DNA from 2 places in the Weizmannia sp. FSL W8-0676 genome. Region 2 is predicted to be linked to the other one. Evidence: a T-box and tRNA genes for the amino acid it is inferred to sense, from the RefSeq annotation. Region 2 holds a T-box; the other holds one or more tRNA genes.
The links. A T-box is a leader RNA that pairs with one kind of tRNA and senses whether it is charged. The one in region 2 lies ahead of serS (serine--tRNA ligase), so its partner is inferred to be a tRNA-Ser.

Region 1 (14,962 bases), 660 kb from region 2:
TCCTCTGAACCGGCAAGGGCAGTCAGAACGGCTACCAACAGTGTCATTTGGCGGATTCTGATCTTTTATGTCGGTTCGATTGCGGTTGTAGCCACCTTGCTTCCGTGGAACTCGGCAAATCTTTTAAAAAGTCCGTTCGTCGCCGTTCTTGAACATGTCGGCATTCCGGCAGCGGCCCAAATTATGAATTTCATTGTGCTAACCGCTGTACTTTCCTGTCTAAATTCGGGATTATATACCAATTCAAGGATGTTGTACGGGATGGCGAAAACGGGCGATGCTCCGAAAATTTTTCTGAAGTTAAATAAAAACGGTGTACCGGTTTATGCTGTCTTGTGCGGCACGGTTTTCGCTTATGTCGGGGTAGTCTTTAATTATATTTCCCCGGATAAAGTATTCTTGTTTTTAGTAAACAGTTCAGGCGGGATCGCTTTATTGGTTTATCTTGTCATTGCCTTTTCCCATTTGCGCATGCGTCGGACGGTGGAAAAAACGAACCCGGACGCCTTGAAGGTGAAAATGTGGCTGTATCCGTATTTAACTTATGTCACCATTTTGGGCATTGTTGCGGTTTTAGTCGCGATGATCTTTATCGACTCATTGCGCCCGCAAGTATTGCTGACTTTGCTTATTGCCGTTCTCGTCGTCGGCTCGTATTTCCTTTTGCATCCTAAAAAAACGAATGCGGTGCCGCTGGACAGTGAAGATTCAAGTGTAAAATCTTAAGCACAGCAAAAAGCACCGCCTCTTTTTTAAGGCGGTGCCCAATTTGTTAATCTGAAGCCGGTTTTGTTTGCATGGTTTTCTTTCTGTTTTCCTTTTTGGCGCCTGGTTTAAATGTATCTACCCGTTTCACAAACAGGGACATGATCAATACGACAATATTAATCGCGAGCGCGACGTAGAAGGAATATTGGATGCCAGCCAGCAACGCTTTTTGTCCTAAGGCGGCTTTATCAGCTGCTGTAAAGTGAAGCGGATTGATCCCGGACATCAAGTCTTCCGCTTTCGATTTTGTGACAGCATTCATGATCGTGACAAAAACGGCTGTTCCGATAGATCCGGAAACTTGCTGTGCTGTATTGTTAACCGCCGTTCCATGCGGATTCAGCCGGGCAGGCAATTGATTCAAGCCGTTCGTCATAATCGGCATCATCACCATCGACATCCCGAACATCCGGAGCGTGTAAACCAGAATAATATACGTGTAACTTGAATCAATTTGCAAATTCGCCAGCATATAGGTGGAAACAGCTGTGATGGTAAGCCCCGTGACGGCCAGCACGCGGGGGCCGAACTGATCAAACAGCTTTCCGGTGATCGGCGACATAATCCCCATGGCAATTGCGCCCGGCAGCATCATTAAGCCGGAGTCAAGCGGAGAGATGCCCCGTACGTTTTGCACATAGGCAGGTGTTAAAATCATGCCGGAAAACATGGCTGCCGCATTTACAATGGCAATGACAGAGGCAAGGGCAAACATCGGATATTTATACACGCGCAAATCCAATAATGGTTCATCCATCCTAAACTGCCGAATAACGAAGGCGATTAAAGCCACACTACCGGCAATCAGCGCCGTTAAAACCAGCGGATCTGTCCAGCCGTCCGAACTTGCAGAACTGAATCCGTAAAGCAAACCGCCAAACCCGATGGAAGATAAGACGACCGAGAGATAATCAAGCGTTGCTTTTTTATTTTGCTCCATGACGTTTTCCGCTTTCCAGATCCCCAGAACGAGACTGATAACGGCTAATGGCAAAATCATTTCAAACAGAAAGCGCCAGTCAAAATATTCGACAATGTAGCCGGATAACGTCGGGCCGATTGCCGGGGCTGTAATCATGACAAGGCCAAAGACTCCCATGGCTGTTCCGCGTTTTTCAATCGGAAAACTAACCAGCATAATATTCATGAGCAATGGCCCCATGACAGAAGATCCTGCAGCCTGGATCATCCTTCCTGTCAGCAGCAGCCCGAAGTTCGGGGCAAATGCTGCCAGCGCAGTCCCTAATGTGAAAATCAACATGGCCGTAATAAACAACTGCCGGTTTGTAAAACGGGTCAGCAGGAAGGCGGATGCAGGAACCAGCACGCCGCTGACCAGCATATAACCTGTTGCGAACCACTGAATGGTGGAATAATCTTTGATGTGTAAATCTGCCATGATGGAAGGCAGCGCTACATTTAGCAGCGAGTTATTGAGAAATGAAACGAAAGCGCCGATAAAAAGAACCCCAATCATGAGATAGGGCGGCTTTTTATGTTGTATTGCTGGATTCATATTATCTTTTTCCCCTTTTTGTAAGTTGTTTTTATTTCTTGCCTGAAATTTCCGGAGAGGGTTCCCTGTACAATCCTTTTTTGAGCAGTTTCATTTGGGTAAGATAATGATCGAGTGCTTCTTCAGCCGTTAATTCCCCGGCGAATGCTTGCACAAGATTATGAAAGGTGACGGCCTCCAAAATCGTGATCATATCCTGCAGTTCCCGTTCATCATGGATGTTCAGTTTTTTTGTGTTGACGGACCGGAGCAAAGCCAAATCCTGCTTTTTCAGATCCTCTTCAAAAAAATTTTCTGCCAAAGTATTTTCGGTTTTATAATTCATATTGGAAAAAGCATTTTTGAAAAAATTAGCATTTTCCTGGTTTCGAATGTCTTGAATGGCAAATTGAAAGACCTCGGTAAAAGCCGCAAATAAATCCCCGCCCTTTTGTTGGAGAGTGGAAATAAACTGTTCCTTGCTTTTTCGTGAGAGCAAACGCAGCAAATAATAAAACAAATCCTCCTTATCTTCAAAGTATTGGTAAAAGCTGCCTCTTGGAATGCAGGCCTCCTTTACAATGTTTGCGACAGAGGATTCATGCAGCGGCGCTCTTGAAAATTCCTTTTTTGCAGCTTGAATCAAAGTGTCCTGTTTTTCTTTCGGCAACCGGAAAAAAGTTGGCTTTGGCATGGCGGCATATTCTCCTATCTTGAAAAATGGCGGCACGGGCGTCCTGGAAATGACACCGTGTCATAAAAGAAACAATATGAAGATTATATATGACACCATGTTAGGATGTCAATGAAAAGATGACACGGTGTCACTGGAAAAAATTTCTTCCTCAAACGCACAAGCTTCCGTGAGTTCGATGAGTTAGGGATGCTAAAAAATGGGCTGCAGACCTGGCGATAAACGTGTCTAAGTGAAGGAAGCTGGCGTGCAAAATGCTGGTCTTTCTTAATGTAGAACGCGTTTACGTGAAGGAAGTGCGGAATAAATGCGATGTTCCTGAATGTATGGCGTGCTTAAGTAAAGGAAGCTGGCGTAAAAGCCGCTGGTCCTTAACGTAGGGCGTGCCTAAGTGAAGGAAGCTGGCGAAAACTCCGATCTTTCTTAACATAGGGCACGTCTATGTGAAGGAAGCGAGCAAAAACTCTGAAGTTCCTTAACATAGAGCGCGTCTAAGTGAAGGAAGCTGGCGAAAACTCCGATCTTTCTTAACATAGAGCACGTCTATGTGAAGGAAGCGAGAAAAAACTCCGATCTTTCTTAACGTAGAACGCGTCTACATGAAGAAAGCGGATGAAATTCCGGAAAATAATGTACGTAAACGCCCATATCACAAAAAAACACGCCAGCGGAAGAATAAAAATCCCGTCGCAAATTTTCAGGATGGACCGCTCGAAATACGCAACCGCCGCCAAACTGTCTTTTAGCATGTATCAATTTCCGGGATTCCTCTATACTAAACGTAAAAGCATTTTAGAAAGAAGGGGCTAGCATGAACTATTTTGCAGGGTTGCTAATTGTCTTTGCGCTGGTGCTTGGAAATGCGGGGTGCTCTGCTGAAGGCGGCAAACAAAACCGGGAAGCTGCCGTCATGAAGACGGTTCCGGTTACGGGCTGCACGGCAAAGCAAAAAGCGGAACAGATCAAAATGGGGGTTGCCTGGTACCGGACATCCGGGGAAGCAAGAGCGCTCTATTATCAAGGATACAATATCGGAAAACAGCGTATGGAGGAGAGCCTGAAAACAAAGGTAAAAAAGAAGCGGGCCATCGTGCTGGATCTCGATGAAACGGTGCTGGACAACGGGCCGTATTTATCTTATATGGCAGAAAAGGGCATTTCGTTTGGTAACGGCTGGGGAGCATGGGTGAAAAAAGCAAAAGCAAAACCGCTCCCGGGGGCGCTTTCCTTTTTAAAATATGCCGACAAAAAAGGAATCGATATTTATTACATTTCAAACCGTGACGAAAAATATATGGATGCCACCCTTCGCAACTTGAAAAAAGAAGGGATCCCGCAGGCCGTCCGTTCCCATGTGCTGTTGCAACAAGGAACAAGCAGCAAAGAAACGCGCCGGCAGGCTGTTGAAAAGGACCACGACATCATTGCCTTGTTCGGTGATAATCTGGGGGACTTTTTTAAGGCATTTGACGCAAAAGGAAACAAGGCGCGCAGCCTGGAAGCAGACCGTTTCCGCCATGCATTTGGCCGCAAATTTATCGTATTCCCGAATCCGGTTTACGGGGATTGGGAACATGAACTGCCATGTGGTTCATAAACGCAAAAAAATTCCGGAGTTTTTCCGGAATTTTAATATGCGCTATGTATGGCGGAGAAGGTGGGATTTGAACCCACGCGACGGTCACCCGCCCTAACGCATTTCGAGTGCGTCCCCTTCAGCCGCTTGGGTACTTCTCCATATGGAAAAAAGAAAGATGCTGGTGAGAGGACTCGAACCTCCGACCCCTTCATTACGAGTGAAGTGCACTACCAACTGTGCTACACCAGCATGGAATCAATCAGGACAATGTAAATTATATTATAATAAAATCCGGATTGCAAGAGGAAATTTAAAAAAAGTGTTGTCATGTTTTTCCGGCATGTTTCCGGTAAAATAAAAGGAAAGAGTTTTTACGGGGAGGAAAGGATATGGATTTTTTACAAACCTCAACGCTGGAGGAAAAACTGGAACTGATTCAAACGCTTGCCGGCCCGTTTTCCGAAAGGGCGGCTGCCAATGACTTGAAAGGACGGTTTGCTTTTGAAAATATTCAGGATTTAAAAGAAACAGGCTATACAAAGCTGACTGTGCCGCAAAACTACGGTGGGGGCGGCATTTCGCTGTATGAGCTTGTCCGCCTGCAAGAGGCCATCGCGGTTGCGGACGGGTCGACTGCCCTTTCCATCGGATGGCATATGGGGATTTTCATGCATTTGTCCGAAACAAGAACATGGAACGAACCGCTGTTTGAACGCATTTGCCGTGCGGCAGCAGGGGAGGCCGCCCTCATCAACACTTGCGCAACCGAAGCGCAAACGGGCAGCCCGACGCGCGGCGGCATGCCGGAAACAACGGCAACGGAAAAGAACGGCGAATGGGTGTTAAACGGCAGAAAAACATTTGCCACCATGTCCCCGGTGCTCGACTTTTTTATCATTACCGCAACAATTCCGGAAAAAGAAGCGGTTGGCAGTTTTGTCGTTCCGCGGGATACGGCAGGCCTTTCCGTCATCGAAACATGGGACAGCATTGCTTTAAGGGCAACCGGCAGCCATGATGTTGTGCTGGAAAACGTCAAAGTCCCGCTTGCGAACCTGGCGGAGATCCAGACGAAAAAGAAAGAGCCGGCCGGTTATCTGCTCCATATCCCTGCCTGTTATTTAGGCATTGCCGAAGCAGCGAAACGGGAAGCGGCCCGGTTTGCGAAATCGTATACGCCGAACAGCCTGAACCATCCGATTGCGGAACTGCCGGCGATCCGCCAGAAATTCGGTGAAATCGAGCTGAAACTGATGCAGGCGCGACATTTTCTGTATTCAGTTGCGAAAATGTGGGATGAAGCCGGGGCAGAACAAAGAAAAGAGATGGGCCCGGAACTGGGGGCGGCGAAAATGGCGGTTACAAATCATGCGATAGAAGCAGTTGATTTAGCGATGCGAATCGTAGGTGCCAGAAGCCTGTCTGAAAAAAGCCCGCTCCAGCGTTATTACCGGGATGTGCGTGCGGGATTACACAATCCGCCGATGGATGATGCCGTCCTCATGCAGCTCGGCGCGCGGGTGTAAAACAAAAAGATCCGATGGTCTAAATAGCCGGGAAGAAAGGGGGGCGCAAAGCAGCAAAGCGCCGCCTCTTTTTTTGGCCCGCTTTGCCGCTGCCGCTAAAAAAGCGGCAAGTGCTGAATTTGCACCGTTGCCGCTCCATGGTTCGTTTACATTCTATGATTTGCCGGATAAGCCCGTACGTTTTCATCCTGCCATTTTTCAAGGATTTTCCTGATATTTTCCGGGGCGGTTTTCGGCTTGCGGGTATATGACAGCAGGCCGTTTGTTTCTTGCTCAAAAAACCTCGGCACATGGACGTGCCCGGGAAACTTTTCGGATATCCGCGGCAAATACAATCCCGGCTGGTGGGAGAGCAACCACAGCCAGTACGGCCTTTTGAAACATTTGCGGATCAACCAGTATGGCACGTATATGGACGGGGAATGCCTGTCGGATGTCAAAATTTCGGATTTGCCGCTCCGAAACAGCCTGATCACTTTCCGGATTGCTGTACTGGAAGATACGGAACATGTCGGTGGCGCGACCATTTTTGGAAAGGGTTTTGGCAACCACGACCAGGACATCGAATTCAAACTCTATTATTCAGATGTTGAATGATGCAGGTAAAATTTTAGTAAAAAACATTGCATTTTTTTACTTCCTCGTGTAAGATGAAAACGAAGAAACCGTTTACAATCTATTACACTTAGGGGGAACGAACATGAGCAACCCAAATTTGCCTCAGGCTTTCAAGGAGTATTTCGGGACGGCGGCGGAGCGCGCGTTTTTTGCGCCGGGCCGGATAAATCTGATTGGGGAGCACACTGACTATAACGGCGGCCATGTGTTTCCGTGCGCGATTACCATGGGGACGTATGCTTTGGCGAAAAAACGCGGTGACCGCAACATCCGCTTTGTATCTTTAAATTTTAAAGAAAAGGGCGTCATCGAATTTACGCTCGACAACCTTGAGTACACCAAAGCGCATGACTGGGCCAATTACCCGAAAGGCATGCTGAAATATTTGAAGGAAGCCGCGCATGAAATAGAACGGGGTTTCGACTGTCTCGTGTACGGCAATATTCCGAATGGGGCCGGCCTGTCTTCTTCCGCCTCCATTGAACTATTGACCGGCGTGATGCTTGAAAAATTGTTCAACCTAAAAGTGGAACGGCTGGATCTTGTCAAGCTCGGGCAAAAAACGGAAAACCAATTTATCGGCGTAAATAGCGGGATCATGGACCAGTTCGCGGTCGGGATGGGCAAAAAAGACGCGGGCATTTTGCTCGACTGTGCCACGCTTGCATACGAATATGCCCCGATCAAGCTGGATCACCATAAAATTTTGATTATGAACACGAATAAACGCCGCGAACTTGCGGACTCTAAATATAATGAACGGCGTGCGGAATGTGAATCGGCACTGAAACAGTTGCAAAAGAGACTCGATATCGAAACGCTCGGCGATTTGACAGAAGAAACATTTGAAAAAAACAAGGAAATCATAGACAATGAGATTGTGAGGAAACGGGCAAAGCATGCCGTTTATGAAAATGCGCGCACGCTTAAAGCGCTTGATGCATTAAAACGTGGCGACCTGCCCGCTTTCGGGGAACTGATCAATGCCTCCCACCGTTCGCTGCGGGATGATTACGAGGTGACCGGCAAAGAACTTGATACGCTGGCCGAAACTGCCTGGAAGCAGGAGGGCGTGCTCGGGGCGAGAATGACGGGCGCAGGATTCGGCGGATGTGCAATTGCAATTGTCGAAAATGACAAAGTCGATGCGTTTATCAAAAATGTCGGGGACGTCTATGAAAAAGAAATCGGCTACCGGGCGGACTTCTACACCGCAAGCATCGGCGACGGGGCAAAAGAAATCACAATGGAGGAACTTGCATGAGCATTTTAGTATTAGGCGGAGCCGGTTATATCGGCTCGCATGCCGTATATCAACTGATCGACCAAAAATATGACGTGGTGGTGATTGACAACCTGCAGACCGGCCACCGCGGCGCAATCCATCCAAAGGCAAAATTTTACGAAGGCGATATTCGCGACCGTGCCTTTATGCGGGACGTGTTCGGAAAGGAAAAAATTGACGCGATCATTCATTTTGCAGCCAACTCGCTTGTCGGCGAATCGATGGAACAGCCGCTGAAATATTTCGACAACAACGTATACGGCACGCAAATTGTGCTTGAAATGATGAAAGAATTCCATGTGCCGCATATTGTGTTCTCTTCGACCGCCGCAACATACGGGGAACCGGAACGCGTGCCGATTACAGAGACAATGCCGACCGTTCCGACCAACACTTACGGCGAGACAAAACTGGCGATGGAAAAAATGATGAAATGGTGTGAAAAAGCGTACGGCATTAAATACGTTGCACTTCGCTATTTTAACGTAGCCGGCGCAAGATCAACCGGCGAAATCGGCGAAGACCACCATCCGGAAACGCATCTTATCCCGGTTGTATTGGAAACGGTGCTTGGAAAACGCGAGGCGATTACCATTTTCGGCGAAGACTATGATACAAAAGACGGGACATGCGTCCGCGATTACATCCATGTGGAAGATTTGATTGATGCCCATATTCTTGCGCTTCAATATTTACAGAACGGCGGCGCAAGCGATGTGTTCAACCTCGGATCAAGCAACGGATTTTCTGTCAAAGAAATTGTGGATACCGTCCGGGAAGTGACCGGCAAAGGCTTTAACGTCAAAATCGGCGACCGCCGCGCCGGGGATCCGAGCACGCTCATCGCTTCATCCGAAAAGGCTAAACGTGTGCTCGGCTGGAATCCGCAAAAAACGGATATCCGCCAGATTATCAAAGATGCATGGAACTGGCATGAAAGCCATCCAAACGGTTACGACGACAGAAGGTGAAACCAGTGGAAATTTTTGAAACGGTCGAGCAGCTTGTAAACAAGGCTGTCCGCACCCGGTTAATCGGGGAAGAAGATCGGGTGTATGCGAGAAACCAGGTGCTGTCGCTTTTGCATCTGGATGAATTCCGTGAACCGGAAGCAGGCGGGGCAGATCAGGATATTCCTGATCTCCTCGGCATGCTTGTCCGTTACGCGTGCGAAAAAGGCATCATTCAGGATGTACTGGATGAGAAAGACATTTTTGCAAGCCACGTCATGAATGTGTTTACACCGCGCCCATCAACGGTAAACCGTATTTTCCGGGAAAAATATGCGGAAAGCCCGGCTGAAGCGACCGATTATTTTTACGCGTTAAGCAAACACAGCAATTATATCCAAACGAAGCAGATTGCGAAAAACATTGTATACAAGACATCAACGGAATACGGCGATCTTGACATTACCATCAATCTTTCAAAACCGGAAAAAGACCCAAAGTCCATTGCCAGGGAAAAAAACGCCAAAAAAGGCCATTACCCGAAATGCCTTCTTTGCATGGAAAATGAAGGATATGCCGGCAGAACGGGGCACCCGGCACGGTCGAACCACCGGCTTATCCGCCTTACCCTCGGCGGCGAGCCGTGGTATTTGCAATATTCACCATATATGTATTACGACGAACATTGCATTGTGCTGTCAGAAACACACCGCGATATGAAAATCGACAAAGCGGCTTTTCAAAGATTGCTTGAATTTGTCGGGCGGTTCCCGCATTATTTCCTGGGCTCAAATGCCGATCTGCCGATTGTCGGCGGTTCGATTTTGTCGCACGACCATTATCAGGGCGGGCGTTATGAATTTGCGATGGCAAAAGCGGCTGACGACTGGCGTTTTGAAATGAAGGCATTTCCGGATGTGAAAGCCGCCGTTATCAAATGGCCGATGTCGGTCATCCGGCTGCGGAGTGCAGAGGCGGCACGTCTTACCGAGGCTGCGGATCATATTTTGCAAATCTGGAAACAGTACAGCGACCCTTCCGCCGATATCCTCGCGGAAACAAACGGGACGCCGCATAACACGATTACGCCGATCGCAAGAAAACGCGGGGACAGGTTTGAACTTGATCTTGTACTCCGCAACAACCGGACAAGCGAAACCCATCCGCTTGGCATTTTCCACCCGCACGCCGAGGTCCATCATATTAAAAAAGAAAATATCGGGCTGATTGAAGTGATGGGGCTTGCGGTTCTGCCGGCACGGCTGAAAAATGAGCTGGCCGAAGTGGAGAAATATTTGCTCGGGCAGCCGAATGCCATTGCCGCCTACCATCTTGACTGGGCAAACGGTTTAAAGAAAAAATACGAAGGCACGGTGGCAGCGGAAAACGTGGAAGGCATCGTCCGCAACGAAGTGGGCAAAGTCTTCTTGCAAGTTTTGCAGCACGCCGGCGTCTTTAAACGGGACGAAAGAGGAAAACAGGCATTCCGGAATTTTTTGCGTAAGTTGTAGCGGCGGTCCGTTCCAACCTTTTTTGCGCATGTTCACGACGAAAGGGTGCAGGCTGCTAAACGCCTTCCGGAATGTACCGCGCACACCAAACAGCAGACCGGTTTTTACGGGGCTTTCAGGCCTGCCGCGGATTCCGGAAGCGATTGGCGCGGTCGCGGGGAACTGGAGCCGGAAACACTTTAACGCGGGCTCAACCGAAGGCTATACATCACATTCCGTAACTTTTAGCTCGAACGGGTACACCGGGCCGTTTTTTATGGCCCGCAATCTTTAACGGAAAAGGGATGATCAAAATGGAAATCAAAAAGGCATTGTTTGGGGAATTGGAAGGACGTCCGGTCCATGCTTATGAATTGAAAAATGACCGCGGCATATCTGTAACGGTGCTTGAATACGGTTGCATCATCAATAAGATCATCGTGCCGGACAAAAACGGCAAAGCGGAAAACATCGTGCTCGGGTATGACAACCTTGACGGCTACCTCCATGGTGTTCCGTATTTCGGCGCTATCATCGGCCGCGTTGCCGGCAGGATCGCCGGATCTTCTTTTGAACTGGACGGCAAAACATACAAGCTTTCTGCCAATGAAAACCGCAACCATCTCCATGGCGGCTTCAAAGGGTTTAACGCCGTCATCTGGGACAGCACGCCCATTGAACAAGACGGCGCAGTTGGTGTGAAATTTACGTATACAAGCCCGGACGGCGAAGAAGGCTATCCCGGAAATCTCGATGCCACCGTGATCTATCTTTTAACAAATGAACAAGAACTGAAGCTGTCTTATCAGGCACATACGGATAAAAAAACGATCGTCAACATGACCAATCATGCATACTTCAATTTAAGCGGCGACATGAAACGCGATGTGCGCGGCCATGAACTACAAATCCCGAGTGGCCGTGTGCTGGAACTTGGCCGGGAAACGCTGCCGACAGGGAAAACATTTGATGTTAGAGGTACCGCGTTCGATTTCCGGAACGGGAGAAAAATCGAAGACGGCACGGTATCGGATCATCCGCAAAACGTCCTTGTCGGAAACGGCTATGACCACGCGTTTTTATTGCCAGAAACGGAAAAACCGATCCGCTTAAAAGACGAAGAGAGCGGGCGCATGCTAACGGTGGAAACCGACCAGCCTTGCGTCGTCGTTTATACTTGCAATACGATGGGAAATGACACATATGAAATCCGCGGCCGCAAGCCTTGTGATTATTTGGCGGTCTGCCTCGAGACGCAGGGTGTGCCGGATGCGATCCATCACCCTGAATACCCGTCTGTGATTCTGGAGCCGGGTGAAACATACCGCGCCCATACAAAATGGATTTTTGGCTGAAAAAGATTGAGGTGTAACAATGGCAACGATTAAAGATATTGCTGAGAAGGCGGGTGTTTCCATTTCAACGGTTTCACGCGTGCTGAATAACGACCCGTCACTTTCCGTAAGTGACGATACGAAAAAAAGAATCTTTGAAGCAGCAGAAGCACTTTCTTACAAGAAAAAGGCAGCCCGGAAACCGGAAAAAATCAAAATTGCGCTTGTGTACTGGTATACGGAACAAGAAGAACTGAATGATTTGTATTATTTATCAATCAGAATGGGCATTGAAGCACGCTGCAGCATGAAAAATATCCGGCTGACGAAATACGATTTGACCCATTTGGAAGAGATGGGGAAAGAGCAAATCCAGGGCATCATTGCCGTCGGGAAATTCAGCCTTGCGCAAGTGGAGAAGCTTCTCTCTGTTACCCCGAATATCGTATTTGTCGACTGCTCGCCTGATGACAACCGTTTTGATGCCGTTGTGGCCGATTTTGAAAAAGCGACGGAAAAAGTGCTCACCTATTTTACGGAAAAAGGCCATACGCAAATCGGCTTTATCGGCGGCAGGGAAAATTATAAAGATGCCTCCGCCACGATTGAGGATCCGCGCGAAATGGCGTTCAGGCGCTGGATGCAGGCAGCGGGCCGCTGGAATGAAAAATGGGTATATATCGGCGCGTTTTCGACTGAAGATGGGTACCGGTTGATGAACGAGGCGGTCCGCGAACACGGGGACGCGCTTCCAACTGCTTTCTTTGCCGCCAATGATGCGATTGCGATCGGTTGCCTTAAGGCGCTTGCGGAAAACAACATCCCGGTGCCCGTCCGCGTAAGCCTTATCGGCGTCAATGACATCTCGCTGTCCAAATACGTTTTCCCGCCGCTTTCTACTGTGAAAGTGTATACGGAATTGATGGGCGAGACAGCAGTCGATACGCTGCTGGAACGTTTGGAAGGCAGAACAGTTGCCAAGAAAATTTTTATTGCCTCAAAACTCGTTTGCCGCAAAAGCGGATGAACGGGCAGCAAAATGGCGAAGCCGGAAAAATGATTGGCCGGGCGTTGCAATGCAGTGCGGATCTCGGTTTCGGAATAGCATGTGCGTGTAAAGAAAATGGCCGCGACTTTGCGGAAAGCGGGGCAAATTTTAGGGCAGATCATGCAAAGGCGCCGAAGCAGGGCAGGTTCCTGTTTCAAAATGGCATAGATTGCAAACAAAATTGCCGAACCCTTCGAAAAGTGGGCAGGCATTTAGGGCAGATCTTGAAGCAGTGCAAGTACCGGCTTCAAAAATAGCAGGGGCGCGAAAAAATAGCCGCGAACTTGCGGAAAGTGGATCAGAATGTAAAGCGGGTGCTGCCAATGCATCAAAGCAGGGCAGGCACCGGCCCCAGCCCGGTTGCAGGCCGCAGCCCTTGCCTGGTGCAAAGCGGGCGCATAAAGCCGGGGAAGCATGCATATAATAGAAGTATGCATGAATGCACCGGGACGGTTTGCACACACTTGCCTGCATACGTTAACGCAGCAGGTCCGGTCCCCTTTTTTGTGTTAAAGTGTGTTATACTAAACATAAGAAGGGAGTCTTTTATGATGGCATATTTTAATAACCAGAAGGAGCCGGTGCCTGAGGTGGAAACAACTGTATGGGCCTGCACAAACGTTGATTGCAACGGTTTTATGCGTGAAAACTTTACTTTTGAAGAAAAGCCGCACTGCCCGCTCTGCCAATCCGATATGAAAAAAGAAGTACGCGTGCTGCCAGTTATCGGAAGTTAAAAAAACAGTTATTTTTTGTTGCCATTTTTCGGGTCTGTTGAAACCTCTGTTTTCAACGGGTTTTTTATTGTCTGCGCCCGCTATGGAATCGTTAAGCCATTTCGGAAAACCTGATTGGGCACGGTCTCCAGCATACAAAAGGGGTGCCATAAAAGCACCCCTTTATCTCACTTTTTCTCTTTCCATTCGGCGAATATCTCATCCGCGATTTCTTCCAGAGATTTCACTTTGCCGTGCGGGTTTTGCGATTCTTTCCGGACTTTCCACTGTCGTTCTTCTTCGCGCTTTGATTTACTCACTTGGATCACTCCTGTTTGCCATCTGTAAATTTCGCGAATCTTTTCATATCCTCATCCGTTTCCAGTGCTGTCACAGCAAACGGTTTATAAGGCTTATGTTCACTGAACAAGCCAACCTGGTTGCTCCCATGCGCATCATTGACAACCGTTTCCGCCTCATTGTCCCGATGCGTCACCTCACGTTTGTCAGGCATAGTATTTCCACTCCTTGTTCAAAATAAAATCATGTTTTCCGCCGATCAATGTTATAATTACCTATTATGAAGCAAACGATTTACGGAGGAGGAAACTGCTGCAATGGATTTAACACCAGGAACCGTTGCCGAACTTACGGTGGTGCGGGAAGCGCCGTTCGGTTATTTTTTATCTAACGGGACAGAAGACGTGCTCCTGCATCACCGGGATATTACGGAACCCTTTGATCCAGAAGCGGTGCAAACCGTCTTTCTATATCAGGACCATCAGGGGAGGTTGGCCGCGACAAACGTGATTCCAGACATCCGGCTGGGGACATCCGGCTGGGCGGAAGTTGCCGGCACCAAAGAAAAACTTGGCGTTTTCGTTTCGATCGGCATTCACAAAGATATGCTTCTTTCTGTTGATGACCTGCCCCCGATCCGCTCGCTCTGGCCGGAAAAAGGCGATCATTTATACATTACCCTTGATCTTGACAAACATGGGCGATTATTCGCAAAATTAGCCGGGGAAAACATAGTCAGGGATTTAGCGAAAAAAGCCGGCAGGGAAATGTGGAACAAAGATGTCACCGGGCATGTGTTCCGGCTGGCAAAAGCGGGTTCGACCATCATCACAGATGACGGCTATATCGGTTTTATCCATGAATCGCAGCGCGACGACGAACCGCGCCTCGGGCAGAAAGTGGAAGGCCGCGTCATTGATGTAAAAGAGGACGGGACGCTGAATATCTCGCTTTTAGGGCGCGCTTATGAAGCATTGGATAAAGATGCGGAAAATATCCTTGCCTATATGGATTCGCGCGGCGGAAAAATGCCGTATTGGGATAAAAGCATGCCGGAAGAGATTCAGGAGCGGTTTGGCATCAGCAAAGCGGCGTTTAAACTTGCGCTCGGCCGTTTGATGAAAAACGGCACCGTCTACCAGCAAGAAGGCTGGACATA
Region 2 (14,962 bases):
TTTTCTTTTACCCCGGAACCCGCTGCGCCGCACGGACGGGATTGCGAAGTCCTTTCCCCGCATTTATGCCGGCGCCAACTGGACGGTCCGGATGCAGGCCTGATCCGATACACAGAGCAAGCACCAGTCACATTTGAGTTCCATTTTTTGGAAAATGTTTGTTAAAACCAACCCAGGAAACAGCCGGAAGCAGAACGCCGGGACACATGACCGCTTTTTTTCCCGTATGACAACCGGCGGAGACTTGTGCTAAAATAGCAACAGTGTGCATCAATGAACAATCGCTTCAGCGGGAGGGCGTTATGAAAAGGATACCGTTTATTGCAATCGAGGGACCGATCGGCGTTGGCAAAACGTCATTGGCAAAAGCCATTTCATCATACTTTTCGTTTCAGCTTTTGAAAGAAATTGTGGATGAAAATCCTTTTCTTGGAAAATTTTATACCAATAAAGAAGAATGGGGTTTCCAAACCGAGATGTTTTTTCTCTGCAATCGCTACAAACAGCTGGAAGACCTTAAACGGCATAGGCAGCCTGTCGTTGCAGATTACCATATTTTTAAAAGCTTGATTTTTGCCCGGCGGACGCTAAAAACGCATGAGTTTGAAAAATTTATGAAAATTTACGGCATTTTAACAGCCGATATGCCGCAGCCGAACGTCATCATTTATTTGCACGCAAGCCTGGAAACGCTCCTCAAGAGAATTGAAATAAGAGGGCGGGCATTTGAAAAAAATATGCAGGAAACGTATTTACAAAAACTATCCGCAGACTACGGCCGGTTTATGAGCCGCTTCGAAGCCGGCCATCCGGACATCCCGGTATTAAAGTTCGACTGTGATACACTTGATTTTATCCGGCATGAACATGACCTGACATACATGCTGCAAGAAATCGCGCAAACCTTACAAAAAGGAGTACATACCCATGGAACTTCGTGAGAAATATCAAATTCCGAACCACGCTGTGATCACCATTGCAGGTACTGTCGGCGTCGGAAAATCGACTTTAACGCGTGCGCTCGCGAAGGCGCTCCATTTCCGGGCGTCCTTTGAAAAAGTCGACACCAATCCGTATTTGGAAAAATTTTATAGCGATTTTAAACGGTGGAGTTTCCATCTTCAAATTTATTTTCTGGCGGAAAGGTTCAAGGAGCAGAAAAAAATGTTTGAATACGGCGGCGGTTTTATCCAGGACCGCTCCATTTATGAGGATACCGGCATTTTTGCCCGGATGCATTATGAAAAAGGCAATATGTCTGCCATTGATTTTGAAACCTATACAAACTTGTTTGATGCCATGGTGATGACCCCGTATTTTCCGCATCCCGACCTGATGATTTATTTGGAAGGCAAGCTGGAAAACATTTTGGAACGGATCAAAAAACGCGGCCGTCCAATGGAACAAGATACCCCTGTTGAATACTGGATTGAAATGCAGAAACGGTACGAGCAGTGGATCGACTCTTTCCATGCCTGCCCGGTTCTCAGGCTGAACATTGACGAATACGACCTGTTTAAACATGAAGATGCCGTCGAACCGATTGTCGAGCGGATCGGCTACATGCTCGCACAGGCAGCAGCCGTAAAAAAATAATGGCGGCTAAAAACCCGTTACCATCGCGTAACGGGCTTTTTAATGATTTACGGAGGGATCACGGGCATGCAAAAAATGTGGTGTCTTGTCCTTACTCCACGAAAAAAGCCCACAGCTCCCGCCATTTCAGGGTGCCACAGGCTTTCAATCATAGTCCTTTTCATTTTTCAAGTGGAGGAAGAGGGATTCGAACCCCCGCGCGGTGTAACCCGCCTGTCGGTTTTCAAGACCGATCCCTTCAGCCAGACTTGGGTATTCCTCCATTTTGACAAAAAAGATTATAACCTACACGATCAAAACAAGTCAAGCACATCAAGATTTTCTACTGCGGAAAGCCATCTGAATTTTAGCCAAAGGAAGGCCCCGGAACGCACATTTAGATATGGCCGTTTTTCTCTTGTCCGCCCTTTTGAGTAAAATCCCGCCCTAAAAAATGCGGAAGCTTCCGGAAAACATGTTTCAAATCCCCGGCTTTTCATGTAAAAAAGCCGGGGATTTTATTATGATTCTGGTTTGATGATATCGGTACGCATGTACGGGCGGAGCACTTCGGGAACCACCACGCTGCCGTCAGCCTGCTGATAATTTTCAAGGATGGCTGCGACGGTACGCCCGATGGCAAGCCCGGATCCGTTCAGTGTATGGACATGTTCCGGTTTTGCATTGGGTTCCCTGCGGAAGCGGATGTTCGCACGCCTTGCCTGGAAAGCTTCAAAGTTGCTGCACGAAGAGATCTCGCGGTATACGTGCTGGCTTGGCATCCACACTTCAATATCATATTTTTTCGCTGCCGTAAACCCGAGGTCCGCCGTGCACATGCTCATCACATGATAAGGCAGGCCCAAAAGCTGCAGCACTCTTTCCGCATGGCCCGTCAGTTTTTCAAGCTCCTCATAGGAATCTTCCGGTTTGACAAATTTTACAAGTTCCACTTTGTTAAACTGGTGCTGGCGGATCAGCCCGCGTGTATCGCGCCCGGCAGAACCCGCTTCCGAACGGAAACAGGCGCTGAATGCCACATAATTGATCGGCAGGTCGCCGCCGTTTAAAATTTCATCACGGTGATAATTTGTCACCGGCACTTCGGCAGTCGGGATCAGAAAATAGTATTTTTCATTGACAAGAAAAGCATCTTCTTCAAATTTCGGCAGCTGCCCCGTTCCTGTCATGCTGGCCCGGTTCACCATATACGGCGGCAATACCTCTTCATAACCGTGTTCTTCGACATGCAGATCAAGCATAAAATTATAAAGCGCACGTTCAAGGCGGGCGCCAAGCCCTTTGTAAAAGACGAACCGGCTGCCGGTCACTTTGGCTGCCCTTTCAAAGTCAAGGATGCCAAGGTCAGTGGCAATATCCCAGTGCGGTTTCGGTTCAAATCCAAATGCCGGCACTTCACCCCATTTCCGGATTTCGACATTGTCCTCTTCGCTGTCTCCCACCGGCACGCTTTCATGCGGAATGTTCGGGATAGAAAGCATCAGCATTTCAAGTTCGGCTTCGACTTGTTTCAACTCGGCATCCAGCGCTTTAATTTTCTCGCCGACGCCGCGCATTTCCTCGATCAGCTTTGTTGCATCTTTCTTTTCGCGTTTCAGTGCCGCAACTTGCTGCGTGACTTCATTCCGCCTGTTTTTCAACGCTTCGCTTTCCATGATCAGTTCGCGCCGCCTTTGGTCCAGCCCGCTGAACTTTTCAAAATCGGTCAAATCTTCTCCGCGGTGCTGCATCCGTTCTTTGACTTCATCAAAATGCGCACGCAAAAATTTGATGTCCAACATGCTATCCTTCTCCTTTTATCGAAATTCAAATAAAAAACTCCCGCCCTGAAAACAGGGACGAGAGTGAACCCGCGTTGCCACCCAAATTGAAAACAAGAGTTTTCCGCTTTGTAAGGATAACGGGTTTTTTCCCGTGGATGCCTACTCGCCCGGCTTTCAGCAACCCGCTCAAGGATGGATTCACAGAAGCTTTCCGCCGGTTTCCACCGCCCACCGGCTCTCTTTAGGAAAAGCGTTCTCCTACTGGTTCCTGTCATTGCTTTTTCAGTCTTCACGTACATCTTAATGTACTACAATTTTATCCGTTTTGCAACAGACTATACCGGAATCCTTGCCATACTCAAAAAATATTCGGTCATCCGCAGGTCATCCGTTAACTCCGGATGGAAGGAGCAGCCGAGCAGATTTCCCTGGCGGACCGCAACAATCCGCCCGCGGCACTCGGCCAGCACTTCAACATGATCGGAAACGGAAACGATATGGGGCGCGCGAATAAAGACAGCCGGGAAATCTTCCGCGATGCCGTTAACACGGATTGTTTCTTCAAAACTTTCCCGCTGGCGGCCGAAAGAATTGCGCGCCACCGTAATATCCATTGCGCCGATATGCGCATCTTCCTGGCCTTCAATACGCTTTGCAAGCAGGATCAGCCCTGCGCATGTGCCAAAGACCGGCTTGCTTTCGGCAAACTGTTTCAGTTCCGCCATAAAACCGTAGCGGTCAATGAGCCGCCGCATTGCCGTGCTTTCCCCGCCCGGCAGGATGAGCCCGCCGATTTCGTCCAACTGCTCTTTTTTCTTAACGACAACACCTTCCGCCCCGCAGGCTTCCACTGCACGGATATGTTCCTCCACAGCCCCCTGGAGGCCAAGTACGCCAATTTTTTTCATGCTGATTCTCCTTACCAGCCGCGCTCCTGCATTCTTGCTTCAGCCGGCAATGTTGAAATTTCTAAGCCTTTCATTGCTGTTCCAAGGTCTTTCGACAATTCGGCAATCAGTTTGTAATCTTGGTAGTGGGTCGTTGCTTCGACAATCGCTTTCGCAAATTTCGCCGGGTTTTCCGATTTGAAAATCCCCGATCCGACGAAAACGCCGTCCGCACCGAGCTGCATCATCAAAGCCGCATCCGCCGGCGTTGCAACACCGCCAGCAGCAAAGTTTACAACCGGCAGCCGGCCTTCTTTTTTAATTTGCAGCAGCACCTCGTACGGGGCACCGAGCTGTTTGGCTTCCGTCATCAGTTCATCTTCGTTCATGTTGACCACTTTCCGCACCTGCGCATTCACTTTCCGCATATGCCTGACCGCTTCAACGATATTCCCGGTTCCCGGCTCGCCTTTTGTCCTGAGCATCGAGGCGCCTTCCCCGATCCTTCGTGCCGCTTCCCCCAAATCGCGGCAGCCGCACACAAACGGCACCGTGAATTCTTTTTTATTGATGTGGAACTCATCATCGGCCGGCGTTAAAACTTCGCTTTCGTCAATATAATCGACGCCCATCGCTTCGAGCACCCGCGCTTCAACAATATGGCCGATCCTTGCTTTTGCCATTACCGGAATGCTGACGGCGTTCATTACTTCTTCCACAATGGAAGGGTCCGCCATACGGGCAACCCCTCCGGCTTTCCGGATATCGGAAGGAACGCGTTCTAATGCCATGACGGCAACAGCGCCTGCTTCTTCAGCAAGTTTTGCCTGCTCGGCATTGACCACGTCCATGATCACGCCGCCTTTCTGCATTTCCGCCATCCCGCGTTTCACTAGATCTGTTCCTGTTTTCATCTTTTGTACGCCCCTTTATAAAATTAAAAATTCTTATTATATGTATAATAATTTAAATTAACACCAAAAGCGAATGCTTGTCAAGGCACTAATTTTTCCACGTTAAAGTGAAAAACAGGACAAGGGCCCTTGTCCTGTTTTCATTTAAAATAATTTGCCGGCTGTATGATCCCAAAGTCCCCCGAAAAATCCGCCAATTCCGCGCATCATACGCACAAACCAGTTGGCTTTTTCAATATCGGTTTTGGTGACCAAAGCGGTGTGTGCTGTACCCGGGCCGTACAAATAGCCAAGTTCCTGCCCGTCTTTATGCCGGGCATACAATGTACCGACCTTTGTTCCCTTTTTCACCGGCGCTGTGATTTGTTTTGAATCAAATTTCACAACAGGGGTGTACATTTTGCCTTCCCCGTTTTTCACAGCCACTTTAAGCGGCGCCTTCGTGACAATGGAAGCCTGTTTTTCTTTGCCGGACTTCACCGTTACCGTCTTTTTCACCTGATAGCCTTTCGGGTAAAGGGTTTTTTCTGTGAAATTATTAAAAGCATAATCCATTAATTTGTTTGTGACATCAAATCGGGACTTGATGGTGCTGTTCCCGTTCGCATCCTCTGCATGAAGAACGACGGTAATGATGCGCATGCCGTTTTGCTTGGCCGTGCCTGTAAAGCAGTATCCCGCTTTGTCGGTGTTCCCGGTTTTCAACCCGTCAACGCCCTGCCGCCCGTAAACAAGGGACGGAAGCATCCAGTTCCAGTTCTGCATCGCAATTTCATCATCTGTCCCGGCCCGGAATTTCATTTTGGCCGTGCTTGTTGTTTGTAAAATCTCCGGGTAGTCGTGGATCAAATGGTAGGCGATTTTTGCAACGGATTTTGCTGAGACAAGGTTTTCTTCCGTCCTGCCTGTCCCGGCCGGCTGCATGCCTTGCAAATCCTTATTGTTCAGCCCGGTTGCGTTCACAAACTTATAATGGGTGAGGCCGAATGCTTTCGCTTGTTTGTTCATCATGTTCAGATAGTTTTTTTCCGTTCCGCCGAGCGTTTCTGCAATCGCAATCGTTGCGCCGTTTGCCGAATAAATCGCCATCGCTTGGAAAAGCTCTTTAACCGTGTACTTTTCGCCTTTTCTTAACGGCACATTTGAAAGTGCCCTGTTTTGGGAAATGCGATACGCATAATCGCTGATTGTCACTTTCTGGTTCCACGAAACCTTTTTCTCATGAATGGCTTTAAGCAGCAAGTACTCCGTCATCATTTTGCTCATGGAAGCAATGCCCAGCGCCTGTTCGGCATTTTTTTCATACAAAATCTGCCCGTTATCCGCATCCACAATGATAGCCGCTTTTGCATGAATATCCAACTGGTCCTGCGCATGGGCTTTTTTCGGCACCTGCTGCACAACCCCTGCCGATAACAGCAGCACCAGAAACGCAAATGCCATTTTTTGCAAGCTTTTTTTCACTTTCAACCCTCCATCAAGATATGTATACACTTTGCCTATTTTAACATAGTTCCGGTTGAAAAAGTAGATGCATAGAGTTTGCCGTATTTGTCAGCTTTTTCCGAAAATGCAGGGCAGCCGGTACAGGGCTGCAACTCTATTAAATGGTAGAAAAAAATGGCAGGAAAATTGCCTGCCATTTTGTTTCCCATTCAAAATCCATGTTAAGACAAAGAATAATTCGGTGCTTCTTTTGTAATCTGGATATCATGCGGATGGCTCTCCCGCAGGCCTGCCCCTGTCATGCGGATAAACTGCGCTTCTTCACGCAAGGAAATCACATCTTTCGCGCCGCAATAACCCATGCCGGACCGGAGCCCGCCAATTAATTGGTAGATGACATCCTGCAGGCTCCCTTTAAACGGCACGCGTCCCTCGATCCCTTCCGGCACCAGTTTTTTCGCGCCTTCCTGGAAGTAACGGTCCCTCGATCCGCTTTCCATTGCGCTGATTGACCCCATGCCGCGGTAGACTTTATATTGCCGTCCTTGGTAAATTTCCATTTCGCCCGGGCTTTCCGATGTCCCTGCAAGCAGGCTGCCGAGCATTACGGCATGTCCGCCGGCAGCCAGCGCCTTTACAATATCGCCTGAGAATTTAATGCCGCCGTCCGCAATAATCGCTTTCCCGTACTTTCTTGCTTCCGTCGCACAATCATAAACCGCCGTAATTTGTGGCACACCAACGCCGGCAACCACTCTTGTCGTACAGATGGAGCCCGGCCCGATGCCGACTTTTACAATATCCGCGCCAGCGTCTATCAGCGCTTTCGTACCTTCCGCCGTCGCAACGTTTCCGGCGATGATATTTAAGGAAGGGTAAGATTTGCGGATGTTTGCGACGGTTTCCAGCACCCCTTTTGAGTGGCCGTGCGCCGTATCGATGACAACCGCATCCACTCCCGCTTCAACGAGCAATTCCACCCGTTTCATTACGTCACTTGTCACGCCGACTGCCGCGCCAACAAGAAGGCGGCCCTGGTTATCTTTGGCTGCATTTGGGAACTCAATAACCTTTTCGATATCTTTAATCGTAATAAGCCCTTTTAATACGCCGTTCTCATCGACAAGCGGCAGCTTTTCAATTTTATGCCGGTGCAAAAGCTGCTCCGCCTCTTTCAGCGTCGTGCCTACAGGCGCAGTCACAAGATTCTCTTTCGTCATCACATCTGAAATCCGGGTGGAGTAATCTTCAATAAAACGCATGTCGCGGTTGGTCAAAATCCCGACCAGTTTCTGCTCGTCACGGTTATTTACGATCGGCACGCCTGAAATCCGGTATTTGCCCATTAAATGTTCCGCCGCAAACACCTGCTCATCAGGAGTTAAGAAAAACGGATTGGTGATCACGCCGTTTTCTGACCGTTTGACACGGTCCACCTGCTCCGCCTGTTGTTCAATGCTCATGTTTTTGTGGATAATCCCTAGGCCGCCCTGCCTTGCCATGGCGATCGCCATTTCCGCTTCGGTTACCGTATCCATGCCGGCGCTGATGATCGGAATGTTCAACTTCAAGGTTTCCGTCAGCGCGACACTTGTATCGACATCTTTCGGCAGCACTTCCGATTCTGCCGGAATCAGTAATACATCATCAAACGTAAGACCTTCTTTTACGAACTTCGTTTCCCACATGCAAACCCCTCCTGGATTGATAAAAATATTATTTGTAGGTTATCAATTGGACATAATACTGTCAAGGTCTCCAAAACATATAATACTATTCAGTTAATTCGGAGGGCGAAATATTGTCTTTTATGGACCAATGGGATCACTTGATTTTATTTCAATCCGCGGAATATACGCAGCGCTATTTGAAAGCCCGCTATGAGGCTTCGGATTTTAGCCAAAGCGCCGCCAAAAGCTATGAGAACTGCTATGCTTTTATGTATTATCTCGAACACGGTGAAGCTTATTACCGCCAGGCTATGCAGGCGCCCGTTTCAATTCAGCCTGTTCTGATTTTTTACGGCTTCATTCATTTATTAAAAGCCTGCCTGCTGTCATGCGACCCGCTGTATCCTGAAACCACCTCCGTCCTTGCCCACGGGGTGACATCGCGAAAAAAGAAAAAACAAAACTACCGGTTTGGCGAAGACGAGGTTAAAATTCAAAAAACCGGTTTATGCGGCCATTTTGCCCAAAAAATGTTCGGGCTCGGCCCGCTCGAAGGCAATAAATATTCCATGCAGAGCCTGCTCCGGCAAATCCCGGAACTTGAAACGGCCCTCCCCCGCCGGAAATATTTTGTGCCGGTAAAAGAAAAGAACGGGAAGTACCAGCTTCCTTTTGCGGTCCTTGATGGCTACCATATGACAGCGGACAGGTTTTCACAATATTTGTCCGAAAAACTTCAGGGCAGGCTTTTGGAAATGGAAGCGGAAGATGGCGCCTTCTCCTTTTCCGCCCGTGGCTGTCTCCCTCCGCCATTCCGTTATCATTTCTTTACAAATCAAATTTGCTTTCCGTGTAAATTACAACCGGAGAACGACCTTCCCGATATATTGGTCCATTACCTGCTTTTATATAATTTGAGCATGATTTCCCGCTACGAAACAGAATGGTGGGCAGAACTGCTTAAGAACCGGGAAACGATTGACTTTCCGGCCATCCGCCTTTTTCTCCAGACGGCAATCGAAAAAGGCCCGTTCCTCTGCCTGCAGTTTCTAAAGGGTATACGTTAAACAATTTCGCCAAACTTAAAGGGGAAACCGATTCTTACGGACAAGCGCAAAATGGAACGATTCACCGGCTATCTGTGTGTGCTTTTCGGCCGATTTCTACCATCAAGAAGACCTTGCAAGTTGAAAAATCCCTTTCCGGCTCCTCATTTGATAACTTTGAGCAAAACGGGGTGCATTCCGAAAAAAGCAGGAGCCGAGTACATTTCCCAATAAAAATATGCAAAAACCGCAGACAAATCGCCTGCGGTTTTGATTTGGCCCGGCAACGTCCTACTCTCGCAGGGGGAAACCCCCAACTACCATCGGCGCTGGAAAGCTTAACTTCCGAGTTCGGGATGTATTCGGGTGTGACCTTTCCGCCATCATCACCGGACCTGTATTTTATTTTGGGATGTGTTCCCTGAAAACCGGATGGGAGAAAAACTGTAAACGGAGAATAGCTTTGAAAATTGTCCAGCTCCGGTGCCTAGCCCCTCGAGGTCGAATCACCTGCCCGCCACGGAGCCAAAAGACGGCTCCATGCCGGTCAGAACATTCGCTTGTCGGGGCTAAACAAGGCACCTCCGCTTTTCGTGGTTAAGTCCTCGATCGATTAGTATCCGTCAGCTGCACGCGTCACCGCGCTTCCACCCCGGACCTATCAACCTGATCATCTTTCAGGGATCTTACCAGTTAAACTGTGGGAAATCTCATCTTGAGGGGGGCTTCATGCTTAGATGCTTTCAGCACTTATCCCTTCCGCACATAGCTACCCAGCGATGCCTTTGGCAAGACAACTGGTACACCAGCGGTGCGTCCATCCCGGTCCTCTCGTACTAAGGACAGCTCCTCTCAAATTTCCTGCGCCCGCGACGGATAGGGACCGAACTGTCTCACGACGTTCTGAACCCAGCTCGCGTACCGCTTTAATGGGCGAACAGCCCAACCCTTGGGACCGACTACAGCCCCAGGATGCGATGAGCCGACATCGAGGTGCCAAACCTCCCCGTCGATGTGGACTCTTGGGGGAGATCAGCCTGTTATCCCCAGGGTAGCTTTTATCCGTTGAGCGATGGCCCTTCCATGCGGAACCACCGGATCACTAAGCCCGACTTTCGTCCCTGCCCGACTTGTAAGTCTCGCAGTCAAGCTCCCTTATGCCTTTACACTCTGCGAATGATTTCCAACCATTCTGAGGGAACCTTTGGGCGCCTCCGTTACCTTTTAGGAGGCGACCGCCCCAGTCAAACTGCCTGCCTGACACTGTCTCCCACCCCGGTAAGGGGTGCGGGTTAGAATTTCAATACAGCCAGGGTAGTATCCCACCGATGCCTCCGCCGAAGCTGGCGCTCCGGTTTCCAAGGCTCCTACCTATCCTGTACAAGCTGTACCAAAATTCAATATCAGGCTGCAGTAAAGCTCCATGGGGTCTTTCCGTCCTGTCGCGGGTAACCTGCATCTTCACAGGTACTATAATTTCACCGAGTCTCTCGTTGAGACAGTGCCCAGATCGTTACACCTTTCGTGCGGGTCAGAACTTACCTGACAAGGAATTTCGCTACCTTAGGACCGTTATAGTTACGGCCGCCGTTTACTGGGGCTTCAGTTCAGAGCTTCGCCTTGCGGCTAACCCCTCTCCTTAACCTTCCAGCACCGGGCAGGTGTCAGCCCCTATACTTCGCCTTGCGGCTTCGCAGAGACCTGTGTTTTTGCTAAACAGTCGCCTGGGCCTATTCACTGCGGCTTCCCGGGGCATACACCCCAAAAAGCACCCCTTCTCCCGAAGTTACGGGGTCATTTTGCCGAGTTCCTTAACGAGAGTTCTCTCGCTCACCTTAGGATTCTCTCCTCGCCTACCTGTGTCGGTTTGCGGTACGGGCGCCTTTCACCTCACTAGAGGCTTTTCTTGGCAGTGTGGAATCAGGAACTTCGGTACTTTAATTTCCCTCGCCATCACAGCTCCGCCTTGGCGCGAAGGATTTGCCTCCGCACCGGCCTAACTGCTTGGACGCGATCAACCAGTGTCGCGCTTGCCCTATCCTCCTGCGTCCCCCCATCGTTCAAACGGTGAAGAGGCGGTACAGGAATATCAACCTGTTGTCCATCGCCTACGCCTTTCGGCCTCGGCTTAGGCCCCGACTAACCCTGAGCGGACGAGCCTTCCTCAGGAAACCTTAGGCATTCGGTGGAAGGGATTCTCACCCTTCTTTCGCTACTCATACCGGCATTCTCACTTCTAAGCGCTCCACCGGTCCTTCCGGTCCGGCTTCAACGCCCTTAGAACGCTCTCCTACCACGGACACCAAACGGTGTCCATCCGCAGCTTCGGTGATACGTTTAGCCCCGGTACATTTTCGGCGCAGCGTCACTCGACCAGTGAGCTATTACGCACTCTTTGAATGATGGCTGCTTCTAAGCCAACATCCTGGTTGTCTAAGCAACGCCACATCCTTTTCCACTTAACGTATACTTTGGGACCTTAGCTGGCGGTCTGGGCTGTTTCCCTTTCGACCATGGATCTTATCACTCACAGTCTGACTCCCAAGCATAAGTTTTTGGCATTCGGAGTTTGTCTGAATTCGGTAACCCGATGAGGGCCCCTCGTCCAAACAGTGCTCTACCTCCAAAACTCTCCGCTTGAGGCTAGCCCTAAAGCTATTTCGGAGAGAACCAGCTATCTCCAAGTTCGATTGGAATTTCTCCGCTACCCACACCTCATCCCCGCACTTTTCAACGTGCGTGGGTTCGGGCCTCCAGCAAGTGTTACCTTGCCTTCACCCTGGACATGGGTAGATCACCTGGTTTCGGGTCTGCGGCCTCATACTCTTTCGCCCTGTTCAGACTCGCTTTCGCTGCGGCTCCGCTTCTTCAGCTTAACCTTGCATGAGACCGTAACTCGCCGGTTCATTCTACAAAAGGCACGCCATCACCCGTTAACGGGCTCTGACTACTTGTAGGCACACGGTTTCAGGATCTCTTTCACTCCCCTCCCGGGGTGCTTTTCACCTTTCCCTCACGGTACTGGTTCACTATCGGTCACTAGGGAGTATTTAGCCTTGGGAGATGGTCCTCCCGGATTCCGGCGGGATTCCTCGTGTCCCGCCGTACTCAGGATCCACTCGGGAGAGAACGAAGTTTCAGTTACAGGGCTTTTACCTTCTCCGGCAGGCCTTTCCAGGCCGCTTCACTTACCCCGTTCTTTTGTAACTCCCATATGAGTGTCCTACAACCCCGGAAGGCAAGCCTTCCGGTTTGGGCTGTTTCCTGTTCGCTCGCCGCTACTTGGGAAATCGCAATTGCTTTCTCTTCCTCCGGGTACTGAGATGTTTCAGTTCCCCGGGTGTGCCCTTCCTGCCCTATGGATTCAGGCAGGAATCCTGTCCGATTAAAGACAGGGGGTTTCCCCATTCGGAAATCTCCGGATCAAAGCTTACGTACAGCTCCCCGGAGCATATCGGTGTTTGTACCGTCCTTCATCGGCTCCTAGTGCCAAGGCATCCGCCGTGCGCCCTTTCTAACTTAACCATAAAAGGTTTAAATCCAAAAATAAGCGATTCTCGGTTTACTTGGTTTATTTCTCCTATCCGGTTTTCAAAGAACACATACTGAAGGATTGGACCTTCAAAACTGAACAAAACGAAAACGCCAAACTTAATTTCGGAAAACCGAAGGTTTTCCTTTTATGTCTAGCTCCGGGCGCTATCGGCTAGCGTATTTCTACGTCTTCTCCCTACGATAAGCGGGCATCGATTCGCCTTTAAGGCTCATCGTGTTTCCTTTATCTCAGTCGAAGACTTCGAAATCCGTACGCCGATGAACGAGCGCCCTACGCTTTTCCCCTTAGAAAGGAGGTGATCCAGCCGCACCTTCCGATACGGCTACCTTGTTACGACTTCACCCCAATCATCTGTCCCACCTTCGGCGGCTGGCTCCGTAAAGGTTACCTCACCGACTTCGGGTGTTACAAACTCTCGTGGTGTGACGGGCGGTGTGTACAAGGCCCGGGAACGTATTCACCGCGGCATGCTGATCCGCGATTACTAGCGATTCCGGCTTCATGCAGGCGGGTTGCAGCCTGCAATCCGAACTGGGAATGGTTTTCTGGGATTGGCTTAACCTCGCGGTCTCGCAGCCCTTTGTACCATCCATTGTAGCACGTGTGTAGCCCAGGTCATAAGGGGCATGATGATTTGACGTCATCCCCACCTTCCTCCGGTTTGTCACCGGCAGTCACCTTAGAGTGCCCAACTCAATGCTGGCAACTAAGGTCAAGGGTTGCGCTCGTTGCGGGACTTAACCCAACATCTCACGACACGAGCTGACGACAACCATGCACCACCTGTCACTCTGTCCCCCGAAGGGGAAGGCCCTGTCTCCAGGGAGGTCAGAGGATGTCAAGACCTGGTAAGGTTCTTCGCGTTGCTTCGAATTAAACCACATGCTCCACCGCTTGTGCGGGCCCCCGTCAATTCCTTTGAGTTTCAGCCTTGCGGCCGTACTCCCCAGGCGGAGTGCTTAATGCGTTAGCTGCAGCACTAAAGGGCGGAAACCCTCTAACACTTAGCACTCATCGTTTACGGCGTGGACTACCAGGGTATCTAATCCTGTTTGCTCCCCACGCTTTCGCGCCTCAGCGTCAGTTACAGACCAGAGAGCCGCCTTCGCCACTGGTGTTCCTCCACATCTCTACGCATTTCACCGCTACACGTGGAATTCCACTCTCCTCTTCTGCACTCAAGCCTCCCAGTTTCCAATGACCGCTTGCGGTTGAGCCGCAAGATTTCACATCAGACTTAAGAAGCCGCCTGCGCGCGCTTTACGCCCAATAATTCCGGACAACGCTTGCCACCTACGTATTACCGCGGCTGCTGGCACGTAGTTAGCCGTGGCTTTCTGGCCGGGTACCGTCAAGGCGCCGCCCTGTTCGAACGGCACTTGTTCTTCCCCGGCAACAGAGTTTTACGACCCGAAGGCCTTCTTCACTCACGCGGCGTTGCTCCGTCAGACTTTCGTCCATTGCGGAAGATTCCCTACTGCTGCCTCCCGTAGGAGTTTGGGCCGTGTCTCAGTCCCAATGTGGCCGATCACCCTCTCAGGTCGGCTACGCATCGTTGCCTTGGTGGGCTGTTACCCCGCCAACTAGCTAATGCGCCGCGGGCCCATCTGTAAGTGGCAGCCGAAGCCGCCTTTCCTTTTTCCTCCATGCGGAGGAAAAAACTATCCGGTATTAGCCCCGGTTTCCCGGCGTTATCCCAGTCTTACAGGCAGGTTGCCCACGTGTTACTCACCCGTCCGCCGCTAACCTTTTAAAAGCAAGCTTTTAAAAGGTCCGCACGACTTGCATGTATTAGGCACGCCGCCAGCGTTCGTCCTGAGCCAGGATCAAACTCTCAGTAAAGATGTTTGATAAAAGCTCAAAAAGAATTTGACGTTTCGTTTTGTCCAGTTTTCAAGGAACAATCTCAAACAGCAACTTTTAAATTATAGCACCTATTTATTTAAAAGTCAATGCTTCTTTGGTGGAGCCTAGCGGGATCGAACCGCTGACCTCCTGCGTGCAAAGCAGGCGCTCTCCCAGCTGAGCTAAGGCCCCGAATTTGAATGGTCGGGAAGACAGGATTCGAACCTGCGACCCCATGG

Region 1: it encodes a tRNA-Ser, which carries the amino acid that the T-box ahead of serS (serine--tRNA ligase) is inferred to sense. The anticodon was not compared.

The regions. Positions count from the first base shown of each region.
Region 1 is NZ_CP151954.1:727,684-742,645, forward strand. Features, by position in the region: gene gabP (GABA permease) at 1-726, shown strand, start outside; gene NST20_RS03430 (DHA2 family efflux MFS transporter permease subunit) at 773-2,284, opposite strand; gene NST20_RS03435 (TetR family transcriptional regulator) at 2,316-2,957, opposite strand; gene NST20_RS03440 (5'-nucleotidase, lipoprotein e(P4) family) at 3,769-4,554, shown strand; tRNA gene NST20_RS03445 (tRNA-Ser) at 4,604-4,694, opposite strand; tRNA gene NST20_RS03450 (tRNA-Thr) at 4,713-4,785, opposite strand; gene NST20_RS03455 (acyl-CoA dehydrogenase family protein) at 4,926-6,062, shown strand; gene NST20_RS03460 (hypothetical protein) at 6,300-6,659, shown strand; gene NST20_RS03465 (galactokinase) at 6,763-7,944, shown strand; gene galE (UDP-glucose 4-epimerase GalE) at 7,941-8,936, shown strand; gene galT (UDP-glucose--hexose-1-phosphate uridylyltransferase) at 8,942-10,426, shown strand; gene NST20_RS03480 (aldose epimerase family protein) at 10,720-11,760, shown strand; gene NST20_RS03485 (LacI family DNA-binding transcriptional regulator) at 11,780-12,766, shown strand; gene NST20_RS03490 (cold-shock protein) at 13,336-13,524, shown strand; gene NST20_RS03495 (DUF6254 family protein) at 13,692-13,823, opposite strand; gene NST20_RS03500 (hypothetical protein) at 13,829-14,017, opposite strand; gene NST20_RS03505 (S1-like domain-containing RNA-binding protein) at 14,121-14,962, shown strand, end outside.
Region 2 is NZ_CP151954.1:72,375-87,336, reverse strand. Features, by position in the region: gene NST20_RS00430 (deoxynucleoside kinase) at 303-941, shown strand; gene NST20_RS00425 (deoxynucleoside kinase) at 928-1,596, shown strand; tRNA gene NST20_RS00420 (tRNA-Ser) at 1,769-1,858, opposite strand; gene serS (serine--tRNA ligase) at 2,097-3,377, opposite strand; T-box leader at 3,428-3,643, opposite strand; gene pdxT (pyridoxal 5'-phosphate synthase glutaminase subunit PdxT) at 3,695-4,267, opposite strand; gene pdxS (pyridoxal 5'-phosphate synthase lyase subunit PdxS) at 4,279-5,160, opposite strand; gene NST20_RS00400 (serine hydrolase) at 5,305-6,624, opposite strand; gene guaB (IMP dehydrogenase) at 6,828-8,294, opposite strand; gene NST20_RS00390 (YaaC family protein) at 8,417-9,343, shown strand; rRNA gene rrf (5S ribosomal RNA) at 9,601-9,716, opposite strand; rRNA gene NST20_RS00380 (23S ribosomal RNA) at 9,916-12,847, opposite strand; rRNA gene NST20_RS00375 (16S ribosomal RNA) at 13,167-14,720, opposite strand; tRNA gene NST20_RS00370 (tRNA-Ala) at 14,840-14,915, opposite strand; tRNA gene NST20_RS00365 (tRNA-Pro) at 14,925-14,962, opposite strand, start outside.